One region of the Pedobacter antarcticus genome, then DNA from elsewhere that is predicted to be linked to it. Evidence: riboswitches for the same ligand, from Rfam matches in the RefSeq annotation. Region 1 holds a riboswitch; each other region holds the start of a gene.

Region 1 (10,247 bases):
AGACCAATTATGGAATTGATGCAGGTTCAGCAGGAGATTATAATATCTATGCGAAATCAAATAAGTTCTTTAATCGTTTGGACTGGAACATTAACGATAAAAATCAGTTAACGATCCGTAATAATACCATTCGCTCTACAGCGACGAATTTAGAGCGTGATCAGGCCAACTTCAGATTTGGCGGTATAGATTATAAACAAACTAACAATCAGAGTTCCACAGTTGCTGAATTAAAAAGCAGACTATCGAATGATGCTTCTAATAGTCTGGTAATCGGGTATTCCAATATTCATGATTTCAGAGACCCAACTTCAGATCCTGCTATTCCACAAATAGAAATCGGCGGACGCGGTGGAACTATCTTTTTGGGCACAGACCGCGAAGCCAGTATATTCAATATGAAGCAGAAGACTTTTGAATTCACGGATAACTATACTTTTACCAAAGGAAAACATACTTTCACAATAGGTACACACAATGAATTGTATAATATCAACTATGGTTTTGTAAATGCATGGAACGGTAGGGTTGCTTATTCAAATGTTGCAGATTTCCTGGCCAATAAACCAAACCGCGTCCGTACAAACTTTAATTATACAGACAATTCAAGGGATTATATTATGTCTAATCCACCGGCGGAATTTAAGCTGAATATGTATAGTGTGTATGGAGAAGATCAATACCAGGTGACAGACCGTTTTAAATTAACTTACGGTGTGCGTTTCGATCTGGCAGATCTGCCGAACAAACAGCCTTTGAGCGATAAAACAGTCAATGCGCCTGTAGACCCTAATTACGGTAATACATTTACCTACACACTTCCAAAAGATATTAAAAATGATTTCCTGGGACAGATTCAGATCTCACCAAGAGTTGGTTTTAACTATGATATTAATGGTGATCAGAAGATGGTATTACGCGGAGGTAGCGGATTATTTACCGGACGTGTTCCATTCGCATGGTTAGGTTATGCTTATTATAATAATGGAGTTACTTACGGCGGATTTGATAAGAAATATACTTATACAGGTTCCTCACCAGTAAAGCCGGCACCAGGTTCAGACCCGATTAAAGACGCATTAACAGGAAACGGTGAGGCAGGTTACGTTTCTAAGCAAGGTGTAAATGTTAATGATGCCAATGGGGCGACTCAGGTCGATCTGATTGACAATAACTTTAAAATGCCGAAAACTTGGAGAACAAGTCTTGCATTTGATTATAAGACAGATGATAACTGGAAGTTTACGGTAGAAGGTATTTATACTAAAGTTATACACGATCTTAAATTTCAACAGATTAACTTCCTGGATAATCCGATTTACTATCCTTATGATGTAAATCATCAGCAGCCGATTTATCAGAAAGTGAATAATAACCAGGCGATTAATTCAGCTTATAGCAATGCCTATCTATTGTCAAATACAGGAAAAGGATATCGTTACAGCTTAACCGGTCAGGTAAGTAAATCATTCCCTTTCGGTCTTGATATAATGGGAGCTTATACTTACGGACAGTCAAAAGATATCACTAATGGTATCCGTAACTCAATGGAATCCAACTGGCAGTTGAACCAGTCATTAAGTCCGAATAATCCGCAACTGGCTTATTCCAATTTTGACATCCGTAACCGTATTGTGGCGACCCTTAATTTCAGACATGCCTGGGATCGTGAGAGTAAGTATGTGTCGAACTTCTCGCTGTTCTTCAGTGCACAATCAGGTTCACCATATTCTTATGGATTACTAAATACTACAATCAATGGAACAGGGCAGAACGTAAGTTTAATGTATATTCCAAAAGCTGGAGAAACGGCTAATTTCATTACCGATCTGAAAGATGCGAACGGAGCGGTATTGGTAACGGCTGCCAGTCAGGTAGCAGCTTTCGATTCGTTTATTGATGATGATAAGTATCTGAAAACAAGAAGAGGTCAGTTCACAGAACGCAACGGAGCGCGCACGCCGTGGAACGTACAGGCAGATTTTCGTTTCTCACAGGATATCTTTGTTGCAGGAAGTGGTGCTAAAAAGCAGAGCCTTACTTTTACTTATGATATTGTAAACCTGACGAACCTGCTTAATAAAAACTGGGGTGTTCAATATTTCTCTCCAAATACTTATAACTCTATGGCAAGTATTGGTTTAAAAGCAGCAACTCCTGGTTCCGCTACGGTAAATCCAACTTATACATTTGATCAGGCAAATACGAGTACCTATTCAAAAGACTTCTTTGGTTCCCGTTTTCAAATGCAGTTTGGCTTGAGATACAGCTTTTAATACTTAGTTCCTTCAAACTTTTTAAACCCGGCTGATTACACAATCAGCCGGGTTTTTTATGCACTTTAACCTGGTCTGTAAGAGAATTATATTTAATCCCTTAAAAGACTAGTAATTTAGTAGTCTATTTATATATTTGTGCCGATTACTGTATTCTTCATCATTATTCTTATAAAGAAAGACTGAGGGATTCGTCCACTTTTTAAACCACCTTAAAGAAACATATGAAATAAACTTACCAGACAAAAACAAACCGGCAAGAATATCTTGCCGGCTTAGTATCAGAAACCGGTAATGTAACGCCAATCACGCACCGGAATCTTCCAGTTAATTAATTAAATCATTAAAAAACCATTTTAAATATGCGAATATTTCTCCATGTTCAGAAACAGCTATGCCATTTCCACAAGATAATATGGCTGTTCTCTACAGTAATTTTATTTAGTTTTCAGGTCTCAGGCCAGGAAATAAGGGGCCGTGTAACCGGACAGAACGATAAATTACCCATTTCCGGTGCAACCATTAAAGTCAAAGGCACAAAAGCAGGAACCATTACCGACCATAAAGGGGAATTCGCCCTTAACTTACCTGCTGGCTCAGACAGTATCAGCGTAAATTTTATAGGATATCTGCCCAGGGTTCTTCCAGCCAGGGGGAATACGAATTTGCAAATCACCTTACAGGAAGACTCAAAAACTTTGTCAGATGTGGTCGTTACCGGCGTAGCCGAAGGTACCAGCCGGAAGAAACTGGGCTTCGCACTCACAAAAATCAGTACCGATCAGATTAATACAGTTCCCGGTACAGATGCTGCGCAGAGTCTGCGCGGAAAGGTAGCCGGAATTCAGATTAGCCAGTCTGCAGGTAACGGAGATGCAACAGTATACCTCAGGGGGGCGAAATCCGTGTCTGGAAATATTGCACCATTGCTGGTTATAGACGGATTTGTAACAGCTTTAAGCCTTTCAGACCTGAACCCCCAGGATATCGAATCTATTGAGATTGTAAAGGGGGCTGCGGCATCCGCTTTATATGGAACCAGGGGTGAAGGCGGGATCATTCAGGTCCTCACAAAAAAAGGCCGTGGAATGGGCAAGGTGAATATAGTTATTGATAATGAACTTGGGTTAAGTAATGTACAGAATGTGCCTCCGACTTCAAAGTTTCACCACTTTAAAGTTAATCCTGATGGGTCATTCGTCTTAAACGGCAATGCCAGAACCCTGGATGTACAAGAAAACGGTTTCTCTTTAAACCTGCATCCGTACCAGAACACCTATGACAACGTAAATAATATGCTGAATAACAATCCATATTTTACCAATTACGTTTCGGTATCCACTTCCGGGGAGAAATATAACTTATATGCATCCTTTCAGAACCAGTATAAAGGAGGGGTTGCAGAACCAGTTGGTGCCGATAAGCGCCAGACTGCATTGTTCAATTTTGGTTATAAACCAGTAAAGAATCTGGAATTTGATCTGACCCTGCAGTATTTTAATACTGTGAAACCATCGGCGTCTATTACCTCAAGCGGGAGCGGTTCTTTACTGTATGCGACATCATTATATGAACCGTTTATCAACCTTCAGGAAAAAGATGCAAGCGGTAAATATGCATTCAAACCCTATGGATTTGACATTCAGAATTTCAATGTAAATAATCCTTTTTACCAGCTTAGCTACCGGGAATATGCAAATAATACCGATAACCTGCTTGCCGGATTGAAAGTGAGATATAAGATCTCCGATAAGCTGAGTGCAGAAGTATACGGATCCATACAAAATGAGAATTATAATCAGTCTGATTATTATCCTATCGGGTATCAGACAATCTCAGCAGATATTACCCGTAATAACGGTTATTATGGTGAGCTTAACCGTAAAATAAATTCCAAAAACGGCCAGGCACAGTTAAACTATAATAACAGTATCGGTGATCTGGAATTTGGAGCCACTTTAAAAACAGTTTATGAAGAAAACCGGGAGACCTCATTATCTGCTTCCGGTTACAACCTGAGTGCCCCCGTTAAAAGTCTCGAAGCAGCAGCAGCAGACACGCGTGATATTAAATCTACATGGGAGCAAACTGTGAATTACGGTTACTTTTTGAACCTGAAAGCTGGTTGGAAAGAGAAGTTCTTTTTAGATGTATTAGGACGTCTGGATAACAGCTCCAGATTCGGAACCGCTGTAGGAACAGCATTTTTCCCAAGAGTTTCTGCAGCTTACCGGTTAACTCAGGATGTAAATCTTGGTAAGCTTAATGAACTTAAGTTCCGGGTAGCTTATGGTAAAGCAGGAAGTCTGCCGCCATTTGGTGCTAAAGAAAGTCTTGTTTCTTTAACCAGTTCAGGTGGTGTAAGCTATCAGCGTCGCGAAAATACAGATCTTAAACGCGCTATTACTTCAGAACTGGAATTTGGAATTGACGCACAGTTTTTTAATAAAATCAATGTGCAGGCTAACTATGCATTTTCTAATAGTAAAAATGATTTTATTCTTGTGCCTCCCTTTGCCCCAACGAATGGATCAGCAAAAATTTATAGCAACCTAGGTGCTGTGAAATCAAATTCACTCGAGCTGGAGGTGAACGGTAATTTAATTACCAACAGCAGGTTTACCTGGAATTCAGGGTTGACATTTAGCCGTATCCGTTCTACGATAACCTCTTTAGGCGGGATCCCTGAGTTTACAGACGGTGATTTCCGGAAAGCAGAAGGTGTAAGCCCATTTGCCTTTTACGGATATAGTATTCTGACAAATCTGTCTCAACTCGAGACAAATAATAATAACGTTGTTACCAACGCAGCTGGAGGGATTCATCCATTGTCAGATTTTACAGTCAATAAATTAGGCTTTGTAGTTTTGAAGAGCCTGATGGGCACTGCAACTGAAACTCCTTTACTTTACGAAAATGCAGCGACCGGAAACTCCAAAGTCATAGGGGATGCACAACCAGATTTTGTGATCGGATTTTCTAATACGTTCAACCTTGGGCCACTGTCGCTTTATACAGTGCTGGACTGGAAACAAGGTGGGCAGAAGTATAATGAGACCCAGCAGTATCTCACTTACCAGTATAGATCGCCATTTTCAGATCAGGCTGCGGAAGCAGGACTACCTTTAGCCTTTACTACAGGGGTTTTCAACGCGCAGCAAACGACAGATTACTGGCTCAGGAAAAGTAGTTATGTGTCATTGAGGGAAGTCTCACTGAGTTACAAAATACCTTTAAAATCTTTAGGCATTCATAAAGCACTGAGCGCAGCAAGATTCTCTCTGGTCGGACGTAATTTATATACCTGGACTTCTTTTACGGGAGTAACTCCGGAAGGCGATCAGGATTTCTACGATTACCCGGCTTACCGCATTTACAGCGCGAAACTGACACTTAACTTTTAAGATTTAATCCTTGAACTCATGAAAATACCATACTATATATTACTACTGCCTTTGTTGTTCACAGCATGTAAGAAAACGGACTTCGATAATCCAACAACGCTTACTAATCAGGAAGCCATTGATCAGATCCGAGATCTTGGTCTTAAACTTACCACTAGCAGTGTTCAGACTGTTTTTTCAACTTCGACAAGTTCTGCCGGAACGCATTTCAGCTTGCTGGCAGATCAGACTACAAATACCAATGGTAATTCGTCCTGGTGGGACTTCGCTAATGAGCCCCGTCTGCGTTTAAATAATAACACTTCTTACCGGGGCGCAGTTACTTGGAATACCTTTTATAACAACTTATACCAGGCTAACCTGGATGCAACACTGGCTGTTGATATCATAGAAAAACAAGGCAAGCGCATTTTTGATACTCAAGGCGTAGACCGTACTGATGATTGCCTTGCTGCGGCTTATTATGCAAAAGGCGTGGCTCAGGGATATCTCGGTGTGATTTTCGACAGAGGTATTATTGTCGATGATGCAAATCTGACAACTAAAGATTTTCCAGACTCCTATAAAGCACTTATCGCTAACAGTATCAGACTTATAGATAAATCAATTACATTGGCTGAAGCTAATCAGAGCTTTAAATTTGATTTTTTAAGAGGTCAGACATTAAACAAAGCAAACTTTATCAGGCTGGCCAATTCCATGGCGGCACGTATTCTGTCCTCGGAGTCCAGGGATATAGAAGAATCTGAAAAACTCGGAAGCGCGCACTGGACGAAAGTTTTGCAATATGCGGAAAAAGGAATCACTCAGGATTATATGATAAGCACTGTTACGGGCGGTTATTATAATCAGCTGCTCACTAACTTGCTACAGCGTAATTCTGATGGCTCAGGCTGGCTTCCACCGGATCTGAAAGTTGCTTATCTTGCTGATAAGACAGGAAAAACACCTAAGATTTATCCGCAGACTGGTATTTTGCCCGCTATTGAGAGTGAAGATCAGCGGTTCTATAAGTATTTTGGATATTCGACCAGTTTCGGAATTCTGATTGAGTCCCGGGGACGTGGCTTGTTTACCAATTACACCCGTGTAAGATGGTTTAATGTAGCGAATACCTTAAATACCCCGGGTGCAGTAAATCCATACTTCCTTACTGAAGAGCTCAGACTGTTGAAATCTGAAGCTAAATTCTGGTTAAAGGATTATTCGGGAGCAGCGAACCTGTTGAATGAAGCTACGGCATCCAGAAAATCTGCCGGAGGTCTGCCTAATGTTGCTCCAGATGAAGACAGTTTGAGAAAGGCTCTGCATTACGAATATGCGATAGAAATCGATGGGGCAGGGGGGGCATTTATCCCTTTCACTTTTATGCGGCGTAATAACCTGCTGGTAGGCGGAACCCCCACTGAATATCCAATTCCTCAGTTACAGCTGGATCTTGTGAAACAACCGGTTTATACTTTTGGAGGTAAAGATTATTTTAATGAAAAAGGAAAATACGGGGAGACAGCGACTGCAGCGAATGTGGGTTGGAAACCCGCAGAATAAGGTAGCTTAAATGCAAAGTCATCTGCTATATTTAAAGATCAGATATAGCAGATGCCATTTGTCCGGACAACATCGCTAATTAAGCGTTAAGACATTAAGGTGAGCAGGCTGATTCTGGGCCTGAAAAGGATCGTGCAACATAATTTAAGACAGATTTGTAACATGTTTAAAATATTAATAACCTATATATCAGTGTTTTAATAATTAATACTACTATTTTGGTAGATTTAATTGTGTAAGTGATCTATACTCCCTATATTTATAAAAAATAATTAACAAAAACATAAAACTCTCATTATGATATCCAGTAGACCGCTCAAAGAAAATATGCTGAATTTGTGTTCAGAAGATCGTCTGCGCTGTTGTTTCTAATAAATTAAGATTTTGGCCTCCATTTAAAGGTAATTCTTTAATATTCTCATTTAAAATCCTGGTACCCCGGGGCATTTTGATAGAATATTATGGTGGTCATTTATTCTTTTAATAAGCTACCGGGGTATCAGGAAGTACCTAATTAATCACCACCATTAATTAGTTGATTTATACAGAAGAAGGGAGAGGCAGTCTCGTTGAACTTCTAGCAACTTTCCATAGGAAAAAGTGCTCAAACTGATCTAGAAATAGATTATAAATTAACCAATAACAAGTTACTCACCGTTTCATGTTAAGGAAATCCAGTTGAATACCTGCATCTGCAGAGGGTATTTGCGTGGACATGAAGGTCAGTACGATGTTATTAAACACTATGAAACTATAGTATTTAAATTAATAACGATGATGAAAACTACAATTTCAGCTAAAATTGCATGCCTGATGACCTCAGTAGTATTACTGGGGGGAACGGTATCTGCGAACGGTTCAAAGCCACTTCCCAGAGAGGGCATATGGCGTGGCGTATTTAATGTAAGTGAATCAAAAGTCCCGTTTAATTTTGAGTTTAAAGGTAAGGATCCTAAGACAGCCATCTTAACGCTGATTAACGGAGCCAGACGTGACGATTTTCATGTTGAACGCCTCGGAGCGGATTCAATTTATGTAAAGATGAACACTTATGACGCTGCGCTGGTGGCAAAACTCGAAGATAATGGTACGCTGACGGGCGAATATCGCAGCCTGGTTCCTGGATTCCGGGGTAATTCTTTACCCTTTGTGGCAGAATATGGTAAAGCCTACCGTTTTGTAGAACCCGGGAAAGATGTTGCACCGAAACATGACATTTCAGGTAAGTGGGAAATCAAAACCTATACTAAAGACGCAGTTCCTGCATCAATTGCCTTGCTTAAACAGACCGGAAATAAGTTAACCGGTGTAATTATGACTGTGGTTGGTGATACCAGAGAACTCGAAGGTACAGTTCAGGGTGATGAATTTGAATTATCAGGCTTTACCGGGCCGAGTCCGTTTATTGTAAAAGGGAAAATTAATGATGACAATAGTATCTCTGGTGAACAGGGTTTTGGCATCTATAAAAATGTGAAGTTCGATGCGCAGCGTAGTGAAAAAGCAGCGCTGCCGGATCCTTATAAATTAACCTTCCTTAAAGAAGGATATAATAAACTTGAATTTACCTTCCCCGATCTAAATGGTAAACAGGTTTCTTTAAGTGACGAAAAATACAAAGGTAAAGTAGTTATTATTGAGACAATAGGCACATGGTGCCCTAACTGTACAGATCAGACCGTATTTCTTGCACCTTGGTTTAAGAAAAATCAAAGTCGTGGAGTAGAAGCAATCGCTATTGGCTTTGAGCAAAAAGATGATCTGGAGTATGCAAAATATACCTTAGGTACATTGAAAAATAAGTATGGAATTACTTATGACATACTTTTCGGTGGAATTGCCGATAAGAAAGTTGTTGCTGAAAAGTTGCCTGCGCTGAATAAATTTGTGGCATTCCCTACTACAATTATTATTGATAGAAAGGGTAATGTCAGAGAAATATATACCGGTTATACCGGGACGGTTACCGGAAAGTACTTCGAGGAATATGAGCGAAAATTTAATAAAGTTCTGGATGAACTCATTGCTGAGCCTGTACCCGAATCCCTAACCGTAGCCTATAATAAAGGAAAATAGAGTCCCTGGCTATCCAAATAACCTCAGTTTAATATAAACCAAAAATTTTTTATTATGAAATATCATGTGTATAAAATACAGGTGCTAGCCCTTGCTACGCTTATTTCTTCCTCTTCTCTGGCATTCACAAAGACTGTAGAAGACCCTAAAACAGCCAGGAAATTTATTAAAGAAGGCATCTGGCGCGGCGTTTTCAAAGTAAGTGAAAGTGAAGTGCCTTTTAATTTTGAACTTAAGGGTAAAGATGTCGAAACGGCAACTTTTACCTTACTAAACGGGAGCAGAAGGGACGATTTCCATATCCAGTATCTAGGTAAAGACTCGCTTTTTATTAAGATGAATACCTACGACGCTGCCCTGGTAGCTAAAATAGAGAGTGACGGAAAAATAAGCGGCGAATATAGAAGTCTGGTTCCGGGCCTTCGTGGTAATGCACTTCCTTTCACTGCAGAGCAAGGGAAGGACTATCGATTCGTGGAGCCAGGTAAAGACGTTGCGCCAGCAGCCGATCTGACAGGTAAGTGGGAGTTTAAAGGCTTCTCAAAAGAAGCTGTACCAAATAAAGTTGCCGTTCTTAAACAGGTCGGTAACAAACTGACCGGTGTGGTTATGCAGGTTACAGGGGACAGCAGGGAACTGGAAGGAACAGTACAAGGTAACCAGTTCGTATTATCTGGATTTAGTGGGCCCAGCCCCAGAATCTACAGAGGTACGATCAATGAAGATGGAACCTTATCCGGTGAAATAAGTCAGGGGATTTATGACAACCTGAAATTTACAGGTGTAAAAGATAGCAAAGCCGAATTACCGGATCCTTACACATTAACGTCCTTAAAACCGGGGTTAAAAAAGCTTGCATTTACATTTCCGGATTTGACTGGTAAGCCGGTTTCCTTAACTGATGCTAAATACCAAGGAAAGGTCGTGATCGTAGAACTCGTGG
Region 2 (10,247 bases), on a different contig from region 1:
GCAATCATTGCGGATGCGGTAAATTTTGATGCGCCTGTTCATGAGCTTGATGAAAAGAACTACGTGCTGGAACTTTTCCACGGACCTTCTCTGGCCTTTAAAGATTTTGGTGCACGTTTTATGAGCAGAGTAATGGCTTATTTCCTGAAAGATGGAGAGCAACTGCTCGATGTACTGGTAGCAACCTCGGGAGATACCGGAGGAGCTGTCGCACTGGGTTTTTTAGGCGTGCCGCATACGCGGGTGACAATTTTATATCCGGAGGGAAAAGTTAGTCCTATTCAGGAACTGCAATTATGTACCAATGGACAGAATATTCGGGCAATTACTGTAAAAGGTACTTTTGATGATTGTCAGCAACTGGTTAAGCAGGCTTTTGCAGACCCCGAGCTCAATGCATCTCTTCGTCTGACTTCTGCAAACTCAATTAATATATCCAGACTGATTCCGCAGACATTTTACTATTTTCATGCGCTTGCTCAGTTATTCAGAAAAGGTAAGCGGTCGGTAGTGTTCTCTGTTCCAAGTGGTAATTTCGGGAATATCGGCGCAGGTTTACTTGCCTGGAAAATGGGACTTCCGGTAAAGTCGTTTATTGCGGCTACCAACGCGAACGATACCGTCCCGCGCTTCCTGGAAAGTGGAGTCTATGAGACCAGGCCATCTGTACAGACTTACGCTAATGCTATGGATGTAGGTGCGCCAAGTAACTGGGTCCGGATTATGGAACTGTTTAAGGGAAACCGCGAAGAGGCATTAAAAATGGTTCTTGGTGTCAGTTATACGGATGAGCAGACGCTGGAAGCAATTGCTGAAATCTATAACCGGTATAATTATATAGCGTGTCCGCATACTGCTATTGCCTGGCTGGCTATGCAGAAAGTGCAAGAACAAAAAGCAAATAATGAGGATGTTTATGTTTGTTTGTCTACAGCACATGCTTGTAAATTCCCGGATGTTTTTCCTGAGGAGATTGCCCGCCGGATAGAATTGCCGGAGCAGGTAGCGGAAATGCTTGGAAAAGAAAAATCCGCGACTGCAATGGACGCGGACTTTAATGCTTTTAAAAAATATCTATTAAATGCTGAAGGGGAATAACATCCCTTCAGTTACTTAACCTTTTTGAATCTCATGATGGCGATATCACCCATCATGAAGTTCAGTGTGGTATCTCCTGTTATCGTATACTTATTTACCTTTTTCAGGGTATTAATGAATATATTTTCTCCTTCTCCCGGGCAGGCCATTTTGGTCATCGCCATAGGTTCATTGAAATTGATAGAGGTATCGTCAGCAACCAGTTTACCGAAGAAAGAATTACAGCTCGTATTACCATTTACCCGTTTCTCCAGCAGATCAATAGTTAATACAGGTTTCTTCCCAGGATATAGACCGTTAAATGCAATTCTAGGGCCCGATATATAATTCAGTTCCCAGTTACCTCCTAGTTTAGAGAGGTCGGAACTAGCATCTACTGTGTTCTTCAATGTATTGCAGGAGGTTAATGTGCCTGTCACAGCAAGCAATAATAATGTCGTTCTTCTCATAGCTTTAGCAGATTTCTCGTCAATGAAATATACAAAGAATCTGCCAGAATAAGGATTCGATTTTTTTTAAAGCTTTTTTTAAAAGACCGCTCTCGCAATTCTTTTGGTCGGCTCGGGATTACTCATGGTATAAAAATGTAATACCGGGGCGCCAACTTTTATTAACTCCTTGCACTGCTGGATCATCCATTCAATTCCTACTTCTTTTACAGCCTCCTCATTCTTACAGGCCTGAACCGCCTCTGTCAGGTCTTCGGGAAGATCTATATGGAATATCTTAGGCAGGCTGATCAGTTGTTTAGAACTCGTAATAGGTTTTAACCCGGGAATTATGGGGACATTTATCCCATTCGCCCTGCAATTAGCTACGAATTCACAATATTTAGCATTGTCAAAAAACATTTGGGTCACAATAAACTCTGCACCCATATCTACTTTTTGCTTTAGGTATTTGAAGTCTGCTTTCAGGTTAGGTGCCTCAAAGTGTTTTTCGGGATACCCGGCAACTCCGATGCAGAAATTTGTTTGAAAAGCAGAATGATCTTCGAACAGGTACCGGCCTTCGTTCATGCTTTTTACCTGACCCAGCAGATCTGTCGCAAATGCATGACCACCGGGTGTCGGAATGAAGCCGGAGTCTGCCTGACGGGCATCTCCCCGAAGTACCAGTACATTGTCGATACCCAGGAACTGCAAATCTATTAATGCATTTTCTGTTTCTTCTTTGGTAAATCCACCGCAGATTAAATGGGGTACGGCATCTACCTTATAACGGTTCATAATTGCTGCACAAATTGCTACTGTACCCGGTCTTTTGCGATAAGAAACTTTTTCGAGTAAACCGCTGGTATGTTGTTTATAGATATAATCTTCTCTGTGATAGGTTACGTCAATAAATGGCGGGTTAAATTCCATGAGCGGATCTATAGCTTTATAGATTTCATGAATACTCTTGCCTTTTAAGGGAGGAAGAAGTTCGAAAGAAAAAAGGGTTTTATCCCCGGCATTACTAATGTGGTCGGTAATTTTCATGGTTTGGTTTAATAAGCTAAATTCGGGCTAAGCCATCTTTCTGTGTCTTCAAGACTCATGTTTTTTCGCAGGGCGTATTCTTCTACCTGGTCTTTAGTAATCTTACCTAATCCGAAATAACGCGATTCCGGATGGGCGAAATAGAAACCGCTGACAGCTGCAGTAGGATACATGGCAAAGCTTTCGGTTAGTTTGAGGTTGATTTTGGCTTCTGCATCCAGTAAACGGAACAAGGTATCTTTCTCTGTATGGTCAGGACAGGCCGGATAACCCGGCGCAGGACGAATACCGGCATATTCTTCTTTGATCAGTTCTTCATTGGTCAGAGACTCTTCTCTGGCATATCCCCAGTATTCTTTGCGGACAAGTTCATGCATTCTCTCGGCAAAGGCCTCAGCAAGTCTGTCGGCCAGAGCTTTTACCATAATACTGTTATAATCATCGTGGTTAGCTTCAAATTCAGCCACCATTTCATCACAGCCTATTCCGGTTGTCAACGCAAAACCACCGAAATAATCAGCTACCTGATCTTCTTTGGTTGCTACGAAATCCGAAAGGGCATAATAGGGCTGCCCTGCTACTTTCTCGGCCTGCTGGCGAAGTGTGTGAATGGTTACGGGGCCATTTTCTGTTTCCAGAAAGATATCATCTCCTTGTGCGTAGGCGGGCCAGAAACCAATAACGGCTTTAGCGGTAAGAAGCTTCTCTTTTACTATTTTTTTAAGCAGTACCTGGGCATCATCGAAAAGTTTCTGAGCCTCAATACCGACGTTTTTATCACTGAATATTTTCGGGTAACTGCCGCGCAGTTCCCAGGTATGGAAAAATGGTGTCCAGTCTATATAGGGTACCAGAATATCAAGCGGATAGTCTTCAAATGTACGTGTGCCGGTAAAAGCTGGAGCAGGAGCGACCAGTGCCGGATTTATCTTAAAGCGGTCTGCTCTTACTTCTTCTAATGATTTGAAACGTTTATCTGATCTTTTATTCAGGTGGTTTTCCCTGGCCTTATCGTAGTCCTCACGGATCTGCCGAATATATTCCCCCCGGTTATCGGGGTTCATAAGTGTGCTGCAAACGGTTACACTTCTGGATGCATCCAGCACATGGATCGCAGGTCCCGAATAATTAGGTGCAATTTTTACCGCTGCATGGATTCTTGAAGTCGTCGCTCCGCCAATCAACAGAGGTAAAGTAAATCCTTCACGTTCCATCTCTTTAGCAAAATGCACCATTTCATCCAGTGAAGGTGTGATCAGCCCGCTCAGGCCTATAATATCTGCATTGATTTCCTTAGCCTTTCTAATGATTTCCTGTGCGGGAACCATAACGCCTAGATCCACAATTTCAAAGTTATTACAGGCGAGTACTACACCTACAATGTTTTTACCGATATCATGAACGTCACCTTTCACGGTGGCAAGTAATATTTTTCCTGCTGATGAGCTTTGATCACCATCTGGATTATCTAGTTTTTCCTGTTCAATAAAGGGTAGGAGATAGGCCACTGCTTTTTTCATGACACGCGCAGATTTAACTACCTGCGGCAGAAACATCTTTCCGGCACCAAACAGATCACCGACAATGTTCATTCCGTCCATCAAAGGCCCCTCTATGACATGTATCGGTCTTGGATATTGTTGTCTGGCTTCTTCCACGTCGGCATCCAGATATTCGATAATACCTTTAACCAGTGAGTGGGAAAGGCGTGATTCTACACTTGCTTTCCGCCATTCTTCATCTTTTACGAGTTCTTTTCCTTTTGATTTGACGGTTTCTGCAAAATCTACCAGGCGCTCTGTTGCGTCTTCTCTACGGTTTAGCAGGACGTCCTCAACTCTTTCCAGCATTTCAGGTGGGATAGCTTCATATACTTCGAGCATTCCGGCATTTACAATTCCCATATTTAAACCTGCTTTGATCGCATGGTACAGGAACGCCGAGTGCATGGCCTCTCTTACCGTATTATTTCCACGGAAAGAGAAGGATATATTGGAGACACCCCCGCTTACTTTAGCATAAGGCAGGTTTTCTTTAATCCAGCGTGTAGCATTTATGAAATCCACAGCATAATTGTTATGCTCTTCCAGTCCGGTTGCAACCGTCAGAATATTCGGATCGAAGATAATATCTTCTGCAGGGAAGCCTATTTCATCTACCAGAATATCGTAAGATCTTTTACAGATTTCTTTACGGCGTTCATAGTTGTCGGCCTGTCCATTCTCGTCAAAGGCCATAACTACGACCGCTGCGCCATAATCCATAATCTTACGCGCACTTTCACGGAATTTATCTTCGCCTTCTTTCAGGGAAATTGAATTGACAATGCCCTTACCCTGAAGGCATTTCAGGCCGGCTTCGATAACACTCCATTTAGAGGAGTCTACCATGATTGGTAATTTAGATATATCTGGTTCTGAGGCGATAAGATTCAAAAACTTGGTCATTGCCGCTTCTGAGTCCAGCATTCCCTCATCCATATTGACATCAATGACCTGTGCCCCGCCCTCAACCTGCTGTCGGGCTACTGTCAAAGCGGCTTCATAGTCACCGCTCAGAATTAGTTTAGAGAATTTAGGAGATCCGGTAATGTTGGTTCTTTCACCGATATTGACGAAGATGCTTTCGGGGGTGATAGTTACGGGTTCCAATCCGCTTAGGCGCAGGTAACGCTCCGGTGTGGGGAGAACTCTTGGCCTGATTCCTTTGGCTTTCGCTGCAATAGCAGCAATATGCTCTGGTGTGGTGCCACAACAACCACCCACAATATTGACAAAGCCATGCTGTATAAAATCGTCTACAAGGTTTGCTGTCTCGTTAGGCATTTCATCGTATGCGCCAAATTCATTCGGTAATCCGGCATTTGGATAGGCCGATACATAACAGTTAGCTTTTGCAGCAAGCTCTTCAATATGCGGACGCATGTCTTTAGCTCCCAAAGCACAGTTAAAACCAATACTTAGCGGACGGGCATGGATTACCGAGTTTAAGAAAGCTTCTACAGTCTGGCCGCTGAGGGTTCTTCCGGAGGCATCGGTAATGGTACCGGAGATCATAATCTCTATTTTACGGCCAATCTCTGCTTCATATCTACGAATGGCAATAATCGCTGCTTTTGCATTCAGTGTATCAAAAATAGTTTCGATCATTAACAGGTCGGATCCACCGTCTACCAGGCCTCTGATCTGCGCAAAATAGGCATCTGAAAGTTCGTCGAATGTTAAAGCGCGGTAACCAGGATCGTTCACATCTGGTGAAATGGATAGAGTCCGGTTGGTCGGTCCAATCGCACCTGCTACATAGCACCGGCGGTCTGGATTTTTGGCCATAAACTCATTGACGGCTTCTTTTGCGATTTTAGCACCTTCAAAGCTCATTTCATAGTCTAGCTCTTCCATCTGATAGTCGGCCAGTGAAATACGCTGTGTACTAAAGGTATTGGTTTCTATAATGTCGGTACCAGCTTTCAGGTAGTCGGTGTGAATGGCTTTAATAATATCTGGCCTGGTTAGATTCAACAGGTCATTGTTACCTTTAACATCACAGGGATGATCTTTAAAACGCTCCCCCCTGAAGTCTTCTTCTGAAAGGGTATAACGCTGGATCATGGTTCCCATGGCGCCGTCTATGATTAATATTCTTTGCTCTAAATCTTCTCTAATGCTCATAGCTTGGATGCATATTCAATTGGTATTGTAAACAGTTCCGGAATAAATAAGGGTACGGGTTACAATAGGGTAATATGCTTAATCAGAAATCCAGGGTGGATCGAATTAACTTATCTTTCAGGAACAGCCGCAGCGTTCGAGTAGAATGTAGCACCTTGTCAGCACAGGTTGCTAAGACTTCGTCGGGTCTAATCCCTCCGTCTTTCTTTATAAGCTGGTGCAAAAATGCAAAAAAGAAAAATCAATTCCAAGAAATTGGTGTGTAAACGCAATAAAATACCGAAGGCCATGCATATTTGCACGGCCTTCGGTATTTTATTCTGTGGAATGTGTTAGCTTATTTTCTTCCGCCAAAGATTCTTAATAAGAATAGGAAGATATTAATAAAGTCAAGATACAGGGATAATGCACCCATAATCGCTAGCTTTTTAGAATCTGCATCTGCCATTGTAGATCCGTTCTCTTCCAGACCAGCACCAATTCTTTTTAATTTCTGTACATCATAAGCGGTCAGCGCAGTAAAGATTGCTACACCAAAGAAACTCATGATATAATCGAACTGCGAGCTTTGCAGAAACATATTAACAACCATCGCAATTACCAGCCCTACAACACCAACCATAAGGATCGGGCCGAATTTACTCAAGTCAGTATTGGTTGTATAGCCTAAAACAGCCATTAAACCGAAAATACCGGCAGCAGCTGCAAAACAGCCAATCACCGAAGAGGATGCATAAATTAACAGGATGAAACTTAAGCTTACTCCTGTAAGTAAAGAGTAAAGAATAAAAACACCCAGTAAAGCGGAATAGGAGAGTTTATTAAGGCCCGCACTCATTAGCATAACCAAACCCAGTGGTGCAAACATAGCTACATATCCTAAAATAGACATTTTGCCTGTTTCCTGATTAATCAGGTAATTCAGCATTTCGGGTGTATTGGCCATGTAAACTGCAGCTGCGGTTGAAATACCTAATGCCACAAACATCCATAGAAATACGTTTGCAAAGAATTTCTTTGCCACTGTTCCTGTTTGGTTTTCTACAAAAACAGATTGGTTTGACCAGTTATGATTATTGTTCTCCATTCGTTTTAATTTTTAATTTAAATATACCGATTCTAAACTGTATACAAAGGTTATGCCCCTAACCTTTTTGTCAGGATTTCTTCAACTTTTTTGAAAATTTGTACCGGTTTGAGGGTTCTCCATGCCAAATCGTCAAGCTGACCGCCAAAATTGATGTAATAATCAATATTGCTGCTGCGGAACTCTTCGATCACATGGGGTGTAAAATTAATCCCTGCTATCCAGCCATCTTCGACATCTTGAAACCACTCTTCATAGTAGCTGTCTTCCGAAGAGTGGAAGTTCAGGACATTTTCTCCTATCAGGATAAATTTATGAATTCCCTCATCTATCATCAGCTCCAGGATTTCTCTTTTCAGCAGCATAATATCATTGGAGATCGCATCATTCCACTCTCCTATAAATTCGATAATAGAATATTGCCTTTCATAATCTGTATAAAGGACTTTAATGTATAACGTAGTAGACCCGAAGTCATCCCACTGTGGATGGATTAGGTAATTATAGAGTTGCTTATCAAAATAAAACTCTGAATATTCTGTATTATAAAAAGGGGATCGTGGATCTTCCGCGGCGATATAATCATCTCTCCAGCGGTAAAATGGTTCTATTTCGTGCATGAAATCTTTGTTTAAATTTGACCGGCTTCTACTGCTTTGCGTACGCTTCCGTGCTCAATAAGCAAAGCTTCTGCCTGTTCATAGGGGATTTGAAGTTCTGCCATTACCATCTGCGTGCCACGGTCTACAAGCTTACTATTGGTTAACTGCATATCCACCATTTTGTTGCCTTTAACTTTGCCTAATTTGATCATTACGGTAGTACTGAGCATATTAAGAACCAGTTTCTGTGCGGTGCCTGATTTCATTCTTGTAGAACCGGTTAAAAACTCAGGACCCACAACTACTTCTACCGGATATTGCGCTTCTGCCGCTACCGGGCTTCCTGAGTTGCAAACGATACAGCCGGTAAGGATCTGGTTTTCTGCTGCTTTTTTCAAGCCGCCTATTACATATGGAGTAGTTCCAGATGCAGCCAGTCCGATTACACTATCTTTCGGCCCGATCTGATAGTATAATAAATCGTTCCAGGCTTGTTCAGTATCATCTTCGGCATTCTCCACTGCGCGTCTGATGGCTGTATCACCACCTGCAATGATGCCGACGACTTCATCGAACGCCACCCCGAAAGTGGGAGGGCATTCTGACGCGTCTACCACGCCTAATCTACCGCTGGTTCCGGCACCGATATAAAATAACCGGCCACCTTCTTTCATCCTTTCGGTAACCGCAACGGCCAGATTCTCAATCTGCGGGATGCACTTGGCCACAGCATGCGGAACGGTCTGGTCTTCTTGATTAATACCGGTAAGAATTTCCCGAAAGCTCATTTGGTCAATATTGTTATAAAGGGAGTCCTGTTCAGTTGTGCGTATCATAAATTTGCTTTCAAATGTGTTATTGATGCCAGCCGGCGCAGGATATTTCAAGCCTTCGTCAGCCAATTCTTTATAAAGTACGGTATTTGTGAGAAAATATGAAACAATTATAAATCTGCGGGGGTTAAATAGTTAATTGACAGCCTAATTTTATAGCTTTGTGCAATTACTCACCAATGAAGCCAACTACCCGTAAAAATCTGCTAATCGCCCTTACTTATTCAGTCACTTTAATAGGTGGTATGTACTTGGGCTATAGGTTTTTGAAGGATCAGGGCTTTACGGTGCAACGTAATATTCAATATGCGGATAGTTCCATGGAAAAAGTGGACGAGATCATCAACCTGATCAATAGAAACTATGTTGATGAAATTAACGCCGATACACTGAGCCATCTGGAGATCGACAGCCTGTTGCATAAGCTCGATCCGCACAGTATTTATCTTCCCCCATTAAAGGCAAGTGAACAGTCTGATATGCTGGAGGGTAATTTTGAAGGGATAGGAATTGAATATTATATTCTTAAAGATACTTTGCTGGTTACGAAAGTAATTAAAGACGGCCCCGCTTCTTTAGCTGGCTTAAAACTTGGTGATAAAATTTTGAAGGTTGACAGTGTTTTTGTGAGCGGAAGAAAACTCACAAGAGATAATATGATTGGCCGGATCAAAGGTAAACGCGGAACTTCTGTACGACTTACGGTTTTGCACTCTGGTGCAGATCATCCGGTTTCATTGGCTATAAAAAGAGGAAGGGTAATCGTAAGTAGTATTGATGCTGCTTATATGATCAACGGAGAATCGGGCTATATCAGGATCAGTGAATTTGGTGCGAGTACGGATAAAGATTTTGTTGAAGCGGTCCGTCATCTGAAAGCTGCTGGAATGAAGAAGTTGATTCTTGATCTTCGTGATAACGGTGGGGGATATCTAACTGCAGCAACCGGCCTGGCAAACCAGATTCTTCCGGAGAATAAGCTGATTGTTTATACGGAAGGTAAACACGAACCAAGAACAGATTATATCGCAACCGGCGGTGGTGAGTTTGAGGAAGGTAAGCTGGCTGTGCTTATCAATGAAAACTCGGCTTCTGCCAGTGAAATTCTCGCTGGTGCGGTGCAGGATCTGGACAGGGGAATTATCGTCGGGCGCCGCTCTTTCGGTAAAGGTTTGGTTCAGGAGCAGTTTCCTTTCGGGGATGGTTCTGCTTTAAACCTTACAATTGCCCGTTATTACACCCCGCTCGGCCGCAGTATTCAAAAATCTTATAAGAAAGGCTTTACAGCTTACCAGAACGAAATAGAAGACCGTTTCAATGACGGTGAACTAACTGATAATAATTTTGTGCCTAAAGACTCACTGCGCAGAAATCTGGCATATACGACAGGTTCCGGCAAAAAAGTATTTGCTGGCGGTGGCATACAACCTGATATTTATGTTAAAATGGATACGGCTGGTATGAACAAAACCTATAAT
Region 3 (10,247 bases), on a different contig from region 1:
TTCATGTTGGTAAATGCATGAAGTGCATCAATATCATTTATAACCGGCTGAGATATTTTACCTTGTTTATCCTCAAAATCTGCACCCTCGTATCGCTCCAGCTGAGCCAGTAATACGTGATAGGTAGCTGTAATGTCTGCCTCTGCCGAATGCGCATTAATAATATCCTTGTCGCAATAAAATTTATAAGCCGCACGAAGGGTTCTTTGCTCCATTTGATGGAAGATATTCTGTACATCAACAAATCTTCTGTCTGCCATGTCAAAATCAACACCTGCACGCAAAAATTCTTCAAGTAATACCGGAATATCAAAACGGTTAGAATTATAACCTGCAAGATCTGCATCACCGATAAACGCAGCAAGTTCCTGTGCAACTTCTGCAAATTTCGGAGCATCTGCAATATGTTCATCGTATATACCATGAATCAAAGATGATTGAAGCGGAATAGGCATACCAGGATGGACACGGAGAGTTTTGATCTGCTCAGTTCCATCTGGCATAGCTTTTAAGATTGCAATTTCAACGATGCGGTCAGATCCCACATTAATTCCGGTTGTTTCCAGATCAAAAAAAGCAAGAGGACGGATTAAATTTAATTTCATTGGTATATTTTTTATAATACTAATATTGATACAAAAGTTCTTAGCTAAGAAATATTATGCCTAAGCCAATACCAATTATCATGATAAGATACATCAATATTTCAGTTGTTGCGAATTTTTTATATTTAGTCCAGAAAGGGTCTTTATCAACAGTCTTTTTCATTTTAGATTACGCTTAGTTTTTGACACTGCCCGCTTTAATGAGCACCCGTTGGTAGGCTGGTAAATTCAAGTCATCTACAATTACACCCTTTGAAGTAGAAGCATGAACGAAATATCCGTTATTTAGGTATACGCCTACATGATCTATTTCCCGTCCGCCGAAAGAAAAGAAAATCAAATCTCCCTCCTGAAGTCTGGAAAAGTCTTTCTTCCTGATTACATCTGCCTGATCGCGGGAGCGCCTGGGTAACTTTTGTCCATAAATCTCCTGATTTAAAAGTAGCGCAAAACCAGAGCAATCGATCCCCTTCTTATTCAATCCGCCTAACCGGTATGGAACCCCGGTCCAGTCAGTAATAAAACGATACAGTTTTTTACTATCTAATGCAGCCATCGCATCAGCCGCTTTTGCACCTCTGCTGCCAGTATTAGCATTTGACGTGTGTCTCCTGCTCGAACAGGAAGTGAAAATTATCGTCCAGGTGAGCGCCAATAGAAAATAACGTAGGTATACTTTTTTCATTGGTTTTAGTTTTATTGTTTGATCAACCTTTGAATTTCATCCAATTTCAATAATGCTTCCACCGGAGTGAGAACATTTACATCCATATTATTCAACATATCTCTGATTTGTACCAGAACCGGATCATCCACAGCAAACATATGGAGCTGATAAGCCTGGTTCTGTACTTTTTTGAAACTATCTTTAATACTTTGTCCTTCAGTTCTGTCAATTTCCAGTTTCTTAAGGATTTCGTTAGCTCTGTTTAGTAGTTTAGGTGGCATACCGGCAAGCTTTGCCACATGAATACCGAAACTATGTTCACTACCGCCCGGAACCAGCTTGCGCAGAAAAATTACTTTACCGGCCATCTCTTTCACGGAGACATTGTAGTTTCTGATCCTGTTCATCGTTGCAGCCAGTTCATTCAGTTCATGATAATGGGTTGCAAAGAGTGTTTTGGGTCTTGCTGAGGGGTGAGTATGCAGAAATTCTGCAATAGCCCAGGCAATGGATATTCCGTCGTATGTACTCGTTCCCCTGCCAATCTCATCCAGCAGAATCAGGCTCCTGTCTGAAATATTATTTAGAATACTCGCCGTCTCATTCATCTCTACCATGAATGTACTTTCTCCAGCTGATAAATTGTCAGATGCACCTACGCGCGTAAATATCTTATCTACCAGACCGATAGCAGCAGATTTTGCAGGGACGAAACAACCCATCTGCGCCATGAGCACGATAAGACCTGTCTGACGAAGGATCGCAGATTTACCAGACATATTTGGCCCGGTTATAATAATAATCTGTTGGGTATCATTATCAAGGAATACGTCGTTGGTAATATATTCCTCCCCTATTTTCAGTCTTTTTTCGATAACAGGATGTCTTCCGCCTTTAATATCCAGCGCTCTGGAGTTATCTAATATTGGCTTGACATAGTGATTTTGTAAACTTAGCTGCGCAAAACATAACAGGACGTCCAGTTGCGCAATTAAGTTTGCATTTTGCTGTATTGGTCTGATATAGCTTGCAACCTGCAACATTAAAGCTTCATATAATCTAACTTCAATCTGCTGAATCTTATCTTCGGCACCAAGAATTTGTTCTTCGTATTCCTTCAGCTCAGGCGTAATATATCTTTCGGCATTAACCAGGGTTTGTTTTCGTGTCCAGTCAGAAGGAACCTTATCCTTATGGGTATGGGTTACTTCCAGATAATAGCCGAAGACATTGTTAAACGAAATTTTCAGCGAAGGTATGCCAGTACTAGCTGCTTCTCTCTTTTGGATTTCGACAAGAAAATCTTTACCCCCTGTAGAAATTGCCCGTAGTCTGTCTAATTCCTGATCCACCCCATCTGCAATGACATTACCTTTCACCAGAAGAGCGGGTGGTTCCTGTTGCAGCTCAATTTCCAACTTCTCGCGAATGCTCAGACATGGATCGAGCTGTGAAGCAAGTTGCATCAGATACGGGTTATTGGTTTCGAGCGCTTTTTCTTTGATAAGCTCAATCTGATATAACGACTTTTTTAATTGACAAAGTTCTCTGGGGCCGCAACGGAGCAAGCCAACCTTGGAAATTAAACGTTCCAGATCCCCTATCAGCTTTACAGGAGTAAGCAGGTCTTCCAGCAAGGTATCCTGTTCAATCAGGTATTCAACCATCCCCAGACGTTCCTGAATAGGCTTCAATTCTTTAAGCGGCATAACAATCCACTTATGCAGCATTCTAGCACCCATTGGAGTCGAAGTCTGATCCAGCACATTAAATAATGTCACTGCATTTTCGTTTGCCGAACTAACCAGCTCCAGATTTCTGATAGTGAATCTGTCCAGCCATAAATATCGGTCTTCTTCTATCCGGGAAATAGAGGTTATATGTTTAAGATTTCTGTGCTCAGTCTCATTTAGGTAATGTAGTACAATACCGGAGGCAACTAAACCTGTAAGCAGTTTTTCAACACCAAAACCTTTCAGCGAGGTAACTTCGAAATGCTTAGTTAATACTTCATCGGCATAATCGGATGTAAAAGCCCAGTCTTCCAGTGCATACGTGTAGAATCTGTCGCCGAAGAGCTCAAAAAACTCCTGGCGTTTACTTTTCTGAAAGATAACTTCAGTCGGCTTAAACCCCTGTAATAGTTTATCAATGTATTCTGCATTTCCCTGTGCAACATGAAACTCTCCTGTAGAGATGTCCAGGAAAGAAATCCCAATTGCATTTTTATCAAGGAAGATCGCTGCAAGGTAATTATTAGACTTTTGACTAAGGATATTATCACTATATGCGACGCCGGGAGTAACCAATTCGGTTACGCCGCGCTTAACGATAGTTTTGGTAGTTTTTGGATCTTCCAGCTGATCGCAGATCGCAACCCGCTGACCAGCCCTGACTAACTTAGAAAGATAATTGTCCAGGGAGTGGTGAGGGAAGCCGGCAAGCTCTATATAGGCTGCAGATCCATTTGCACGCCTGGTTAATACAATCCCTAAAATCTGGGAGGTTTTAATAGCATCTTCTCCGAATGTCTCATAAAAATCTCCTACTCTGAACAATAATAATGCACCCGGGTATTTTGCTTTGATCGCATTATACTGCTGCATTAACGGTGTCTCTTTCGTTTTATCTTTAGCCAAAATGTTATATAAAATTACAAAGCTGTAAATATACTATCTAGGGATTAGCTTTGTGCTTTTTTTTGCAATTTCAAGCTAATCTGATACGAATTATAAAGCAGCAATATAATTAAGGAAGAGTTGCAGAGCCTCTCTCTTGGCGGCAGTAAGCTCAAAGTCAAGTTTGTGCATCAGATAATCTTCCATATCGAAACCAGAAACTTCAGGCAGGCCTTTTATTACTTCCTTTCTCGAATCCAGGCCTTTTTTTAAAGCCCGATTGAAAGCAGCTATAAATTCAGCATCTATTTTTTTATTGGCGACCCATGCAGCATAAACAAAAGGAAGACCGGTAAACGTCATCCATTCTTCACCCATATCATAAACATAGGGATACTTATCTTTCTGGCCGAATGTGCGGTCTCCGATCAGTACAATAGCATCAGTAACCGCATCTGGTTCAGTTGTGAAGGATACGTCTTTTTTGAAATGAAATTTAAGCAGTACCCTGGATAAATTGTTAGAAGTTCTGGAATGTGCATCCAAACGTAAAGTACGAATATCTTCTACTGGTAAATGACTAAAAATAAACACAGAGTTGACTGCACCAACCGAGCCGATACAATAATCTGAAATAATATGCGGATCGGCAATTAATGGAATCGCCGCTACAGGGATCAGTCCGATATCTACGGTACCATCAATTACTTTAGCAGCACAATCAGTTGGAATATCAAGGCTCAGGTCAATCTCTTGTAAGATTGGGGAATGTTCAATTCCGTAAATGAAGGGTTTAGTATTAGTATAGGAAACAGCTGAAATACGTATCTTATTCAATGTTATATGCTTATAATGGCTATAACCTTTTGGGGTTATAAACTCATGTTTTGAATTTTTATCCTAGGAATTAATTACCGGAAGTTTATAGAACTGAGGTTTAACATCTTCCTCAAATTCCACATTTGTATAATCGGTAACAACATTATAAAGCGTATCCCTTTCAATCGGTTCACGTTTAACCTGTTTAATGAGATTAACAAGCTCTCTGGTACTCATACCAGGATGCTGCTCTTCTGCCCCGGCCATCGAATAAATCTTAGTCGTATCATCCAAGGTGCCATCAATGTCATCAACGCCAAAATTTAGAGATAATTGAGCTGTTTCTCTACTAATCATCGCCCAATAGGCCTTAATGTGATCAAAATTATCCATATAAATCCTCGCAATTGCGTAGTTACGAAGGTCTTCTATAACTGAAACCTCGGGCACATGATCCATCTGATTATTCTGATTACGGAATTTCAACGGAATAAATGCCTGAAAACCAACTGTTTTATCCTGTAGTTGTCTCAAACGCTCCATATGATCTACTCTGTGCCAGTACTCTTCTATATGGCCATAAAGCATCGTCGCATTTGTACGCATTCCAATCTTGTGAGCTTGTTCATGGATATCCAGCCACTGCTCTGCGTTACATTTATCGTTTGCAATCTTCTCTCGCACCTCGGGATGGAAGATTTCTGCACCACCACCCGGCATAGAGTCCAGTCCGGCATCCTGCATATACTTCATACCATCATAGTGGCTGAGTTTCGCTTTTTTAAAGATATAATAATACTCCACGGGAGTTAATGCCTTAATGTGAAGGTCGGGACGGTGTGCCTTAGACCTGCGGAAAAATTCGGCATAAAAGTCGAGGTTCTGCTTTGGAACGACGCCACCGGTAATGTGTACTTCAGTTACAGGTTCATTATCATATTTTTTCAACGCGTCGATCATGGCGTCGACACTCATTTCCCAGCCTTCTTCTTTGTTCTTAATTAAACGTGAATAGGAACAGAAGTTACAACTGTATACACAAACATTCGTCGGTTCTATATGAAAATTACGGTTAAAGAAAGTACGGTTACCATGTCTTTTCTCTCTGATATAATTAGCCAGTACACCCAAATAACCTAGTTCCGCATACTTATAAAGATATACTCCGTCATCAAAGGAAATTCTCTCTTCGCGCTCTACTTTCTCTGCGATGGCCAATAGTTCTGGAGACAGATCTTTATCGGAAATCAGGAAAGCGAGTTTTTGTGTCGTGTCCATTTATTATCAATTATAAAGTCAAAAGTAAGATAAAAACATCAGAAGATGGTTCCAGAGGCTGTTTTGGCTGTCAGTTTTGTGTCATAGCTATACCATAACAACGCTTTCGAAAAATCAGGACATGAAAAAGGCCGATCATGATGTGATGATCAGCCTTTGAAAATTGCGTTTATAGCGTGTTATTTCGCTGCTTTAGTGTAGTTCAAAACAATATATGCAGAAGAACTACCGTATTCAACAGGTGACTTCAAAGTCAGGTTATTGTCGTCGGCGTGTGAAAGGATAAGTCTGTAACCTTCTGTTACATTTTTCGCTTTATCACCTTCATTCAGTTTTTTAAACTGGAAAGTCTCGTCAGCAGTACTCACAGACCAGAAAATGTCCTGAGTTCTGCTCGGGCAATCAGTAGTTCCAGGCAGCATATAAGAACCATTTCCACTGTTTGTCAATCTCCAGGTACTACCTATAAAACATTTATAAGATGCTTCATTAAACAGTGATTTCACATTCGCTGCCGGTACTCCCTCAAACGTAATATCATTTAATACCCAGTTTCCAGTCACATTTCCTCTTTTCAGGCTAGCACCTGCGGAAGCATTTTTTGTGGATGAACAACTCTGTAAAACCATCAATGAACTGCATAAAATGGCTGCTATTACTAATATTCTTTTCATATACTTGTGTTTTTGAAAGTCAACTTACACAAACCCTGCCAAAAACCCTATTTAACAGAAATTCTATGCATAACAAAACTACAGCCATCCACGGAGGAAATATAACACCAAGTGCAACCGGAGATGTGACTCCTGCAATTAGTTTATCTACAACTTTTTACAGAGACGAAAACGGCGGATACCCGGGCGGACACATGTATAGCCGTGTCAGCAATCCGAACCGTACTGCTTTAGAGACAATATTGGCAAAACTGGAGAAAGGAACAGAATCCTGTGCATTTTCATCAGGTAATACCGCTGGAATGGCAGCGTTCCAGGCTCTAGCGCCGGGAAGCCATATTATTGCCCCCGACGATATGTACTGGGGTTTTAAAAAACAACTGCTGTCTATTTTCGAAGGGATCCTGGAGATTGATTTTATAGATCTGACTAAGCCTGAACTCGTCTCCCCAGCGATCAAATCAAATACGGTGATGATCTGGACAGAAACACCCTCTAATCCACTCCTTAAAATCACTGATCTCACGGCCATTTCTAAGATCGCAAAGTCGCATCAACTGATTCTGGCCTGTGATAACACTTTCGCCTCTCCATGTTTCCAAAATCCAATTTTGCAGGGAGCAGATCTGGTAATGCATTCTACTACCAAATATATAGGCGGCCACAGTGATGTACTCGGCGGTGTCCTGATTACAGCTGGTCCTTCTGCTTATTGGGACAAGATCAGGAATATTCAGCAGATTGGCGGTGCAGTTCCTTCCCCTTTCGACTGCTTTCTGTTACTGAGAAGTTTAAAAACTCTTCATTACCGGATGAAAGGTCATGCTGAAAACGCATTACTTTTTGCTCAGTATCTGGAAGCGCACCCGTTAATTGAAAAAGTGTATTACCCTGGTTTACCTTCACACCCACAATATGAAGTCGCTGTTAAACAAATGACAGGCTTTTCCGGAATGCTGTCTGTGTTGGTTAAGGGCGATGGAGAAAATGCTAAAAAAGTAGTTAATAAAGTTCATCTGTTCGCTCAAGCTACCAGTCTTGGCGGTGTAGAAAGTTTAATTGAGCATCGGGCCTCAGTAGAGGGTCCTGACACAAAAACGCCACAGAATTTAATTCGGATATCTATTGGACTTGAAGATGTAAACGATCTGATTGCCGATTTCGAGCAGGCTTTACGCTAAAAATGAGTTTAAAACTCAACAATAAACTATTGCAAATGAGTGTTTTGTGAGTAATTCAAAATTTAATTTTGGATATTAATCACAGAACACTACATTTGTAACCATAAAGCGAGAGCTTTTCAAGTCAGCCTGCACAGGTTTGATTTATAAAGAAGTGGCGAGAGACAGGCTCCTAGACCCACTGGCAACCCTCCCAAATGGAGAAGGTGCCAATTCCTGACCAGACAGCATATTGCTGATTGGAAAGATAAATTTAGACAAATGAAAATTACAATGCCTCTAGCGCGAATGCGCAAAACTTCTTTAAATATTATTAAGCTTGCTTACGTACACAATTATATGTGTTGTTGCGCTGAATAATAAAAACTAATTCCGACCATTTTTCCCGGAAAGCCTCTGAACGAGGTTCTGATAAGCATGCTTTGCTGTATAAATCACCCTACACTTCATTTTACAACCTTAAAAACCCAAATATATGTCAGCCAACTATAAATTTGAAACCTTACAGATCCACGCAGGACAAGAAATCGATCCAACGACAGGGTCAAGAGCAGTCCCTATCTACCAAACTACTTCTTATGGTTTTAAAAGTGCCGAGCATGGTGCAAATCTATTTGCGCTAAAAGAATTCGGTAATATATATACCAGACTGATGAATCCGACAACGGATGTATTTGAAAAAAGAATTGCCGCATTGGAAGGTGGAGTTGCCGCATTGGCAGTCTCTTCAGGTCAGGCAGCTCAATTTATTGCATTGAGTAATTTTCTGCAGGCTGGTGACAATTTCGTCTCTTCGCCTCATTTATATGGTGGGACCTACAATCAATTTAAAGTCGCCTTTAAAAGACTGGGTATCAATGCAAAATTTGCAGCCACTGATCAGGTTGAGGATTTTGAAGCTCAAATAGATAATAATACAAAAGGAATTTACCTGGAAAGTATTGGGAACCCTTCCTTCAGTATACCTGATTTTGAAAAATTAGCATTACTGGCGCAAAAATACGACATCCCATTAGTCGTCGACAATACTTTTGGTGCTGCAGGTTATTTGTTTAAACCTTTAGAACATGGTGCTCATATCGTCGTACAATCCGCTACTAAATGGATCGGCGGACACGGTACAAGTGTTGGCGGAGTGATCGTTGATGGCGGTAATTACAACTGGGGAAATGGAAAGTTCGAACAATTCAGTAAGCCTTCTCCAGGATATCACGGACTAGTTTTCAGTGACGTATTCGGTGTGAATAGTGAACTGGGAAATATTCAGTTTATTATCCGGGCGAGGGTTGAAGGCTTAAGAGACTTTGGTCCGTCACAATCTCCTTTTAACTCTTTTCTTTTGATTCAAGGATTGGAAACACTTTCACTTCGTGTTCAAAGACATGTAGATAATGCGTTGGCCTTGGCTAACTGGCTGGAAAACCACGAAGCGGTCAAAAAAGTATATTATCCCGGACTGGAAAGCAGCCCATATCACCTCAATGCTAAGAAATACCTTAAAAACGGGTTCGGTGCTGTATTATCTTTCGAACTGGAAGGCGATAAAGACCAGACGATTAACTTCGTAAACTCTTTAGAATTAGTTAGCCATCTGGCAAATGTGGGTGATGCAAAAACATTAATTATCCAACCGTCTGCCACTACACATCAGCAACTTAATGATGAGGAGCAACTGGCTGCCGGGATCACTCCACAATTACTGCGTGTGTCTGTCGGAATTGAACATATCGACGATATCAAAGCAGACTTTGAACAAGCTTTCGAAAAAATAAAATTATAGTAATCCATTGCAAGAACAAGCCTATATGTCATCTAACCATATTTTCAATTACCATAAGCTTTTTAAACTCGAGAACGGAAAAAAGGTCCGTGGTTTACAGATTGCCTATCATACATATGGTAAATTAAATGCCGATAAATCAAATGTAATATGGGCTTGTCATGCACTAACCGCAAATGCAGATGTTCTGGACTGGTGGAAAGGTCTTTTCGGCGAAAACTCATTATTTAATCCGGAAGAACATTTTATTATCTGTGCAAATGTATTGGGTTCGCATTATGGGACTACCAATCCGCTGAGTACAAATCCGGTTACTGGTCTGCCCTATTACCTTTCCTTCCCGGAATTTGGTATAAGAGACATCGTTAAAGCGCACCAGTTGCTCGCCGATGACCTTGGCATCCGTAAACTTAAGGTATTAATTGGTGGTTCACTCGGTGGGCAGCAGGCAATGGAATGGGCAGTAAGCAATCCTGATTTTACTGAAAACCTGATACTTATTGCGACGAATGCTTTCCATTCCCCATGGGGAATAGCTTTCAATGAAAGTCAGCGCCTGGCGATCACTACAGACCGCACATTTTTTGCCCAGAGCCCTAATGGCGGTTTAAAAGGTCTTAAAGCA

What was found. A riboswitch is a leader RNA that binds a small molecule or an ion and turns the genes downstream of it on or off. The one in region 1 is predicted to bind S-adenosylmethionine.
Region 2: linked by a shared signal. The riboswitch ahead of metH (methionine synthase) and the one ahead of BLR53_RS11850 (peroxiredoxin family protein) in region 1 are both predicted to bind S-adenosylmethionine.
Region 3: linked by a shared signal. The riboswitch ahead of BLR53_RS02120 (O-acetylhomoserine aminocarboxypropyltransferase/cysteine synthase family protein) and the one ahead of BLR53_RS11850 (peroxiredoxin family protein) in region 1 are both predicted to bind S-adenosylmethionine.

The regions. Positions count from the first base shown of each region.
Region 1 covers NZ_FNGZ01000005.1:51,334-61,580, forward strand. Annotated here, with positions in the region: gene BLR53_RS11835 (TonB-dependent receptor) at 1-2,276, shown strand, start outside; gene BLR53_RS11840 (SusC/RagA family TonB-linked outer membrane protein) at 2,639-5,680, shown strand; gene BLR53_RS11845 (RagB/SusD family nutrient uptake outer membrane protein) at 5,699-7,228, shown strand; SAM riboswitch class I at 7,766-7,862, shown strand; gene BLR53_RS11850 (peroxiredoxin family protein) at 8,003-9,304, shown strand; gene BLR53_RS11855 (peroxiredoxin family protein) at 9,359-10,247, shown strand, end outside.
Region 2 covers NZ_FNGZ01000004.1:53,475-63,721, reverse strand. Annotated here, with positions in the region: gene thrC (threonine synthase) at 1-1,098, shown strand, start outside; gene BLR53_RS10185 (META domain-containing protein) at 1,110-1,547, opposite strand; gene metF (methylenetetrahydrofolate reductase [NAD(P)H]) at 1,626-2,579, opposite strand; gene metH (methionine synthase) at 2,588-6,247, opposite strand; SAM riboswitch class I at 6,355-6,463, opposite strand; gene BLR53_RS10170 (Bax inhibitor-1/YccA family protein) at 6,585-7,334, opposite strand; gene BLR53_RS10165 (hypothetical protein) at 7,385-7,954, opposite strand; gene murQ (N-acetylmuramic acid 6-phosphate etherase) at 7,966-8,772, opposite strand; gene BLR53_RS10155 (S41 family peptidase) at 8,949-10,247, shown strand, end outside.
Region 3 covers NZ_FNGZ01000001.1:516,990-527,236, reverse strand. Annotated here, with positions in the region: gene BLR53_RS02155 (3'-5' exonuclease) at 1-605, opposite strand, end outside; gene BLR53_RS02150 (C40 family peptidase) at 781-1,290, opposite strand; gene mutS (DNA mismatch repair protein MutS) at 1,302-3,911, opposite strand; gene BLR53_RS02140 (menaquinone biosynthetic enzyme MqnA/MqnD family protein) at 4,002-4,727, opposite strand; gene mqnE (aminofutalosine synthase MqnE) at 4,791-5,987, opposite strand; gene BLR53_RS02130 (lipocalin family protein) at 6,167-6,661, opposite strand; gene BLR53_RS02125 (trans-sulfuration enzyme family protein) at 6,727-7,842, shown strand; SAM riboswitch class I at 7,984-8,096, shown strand; gene BLR53_RS02120 (O-acetylhomoserine aminocarboxypropyltransferase/cysteine synthase family protein) at 8,318-9,622, shown strand; gene BLR53_RS02115 (homoserine O-acetyltransferase family protein) at 9,648-10,247, shown strand, end outside.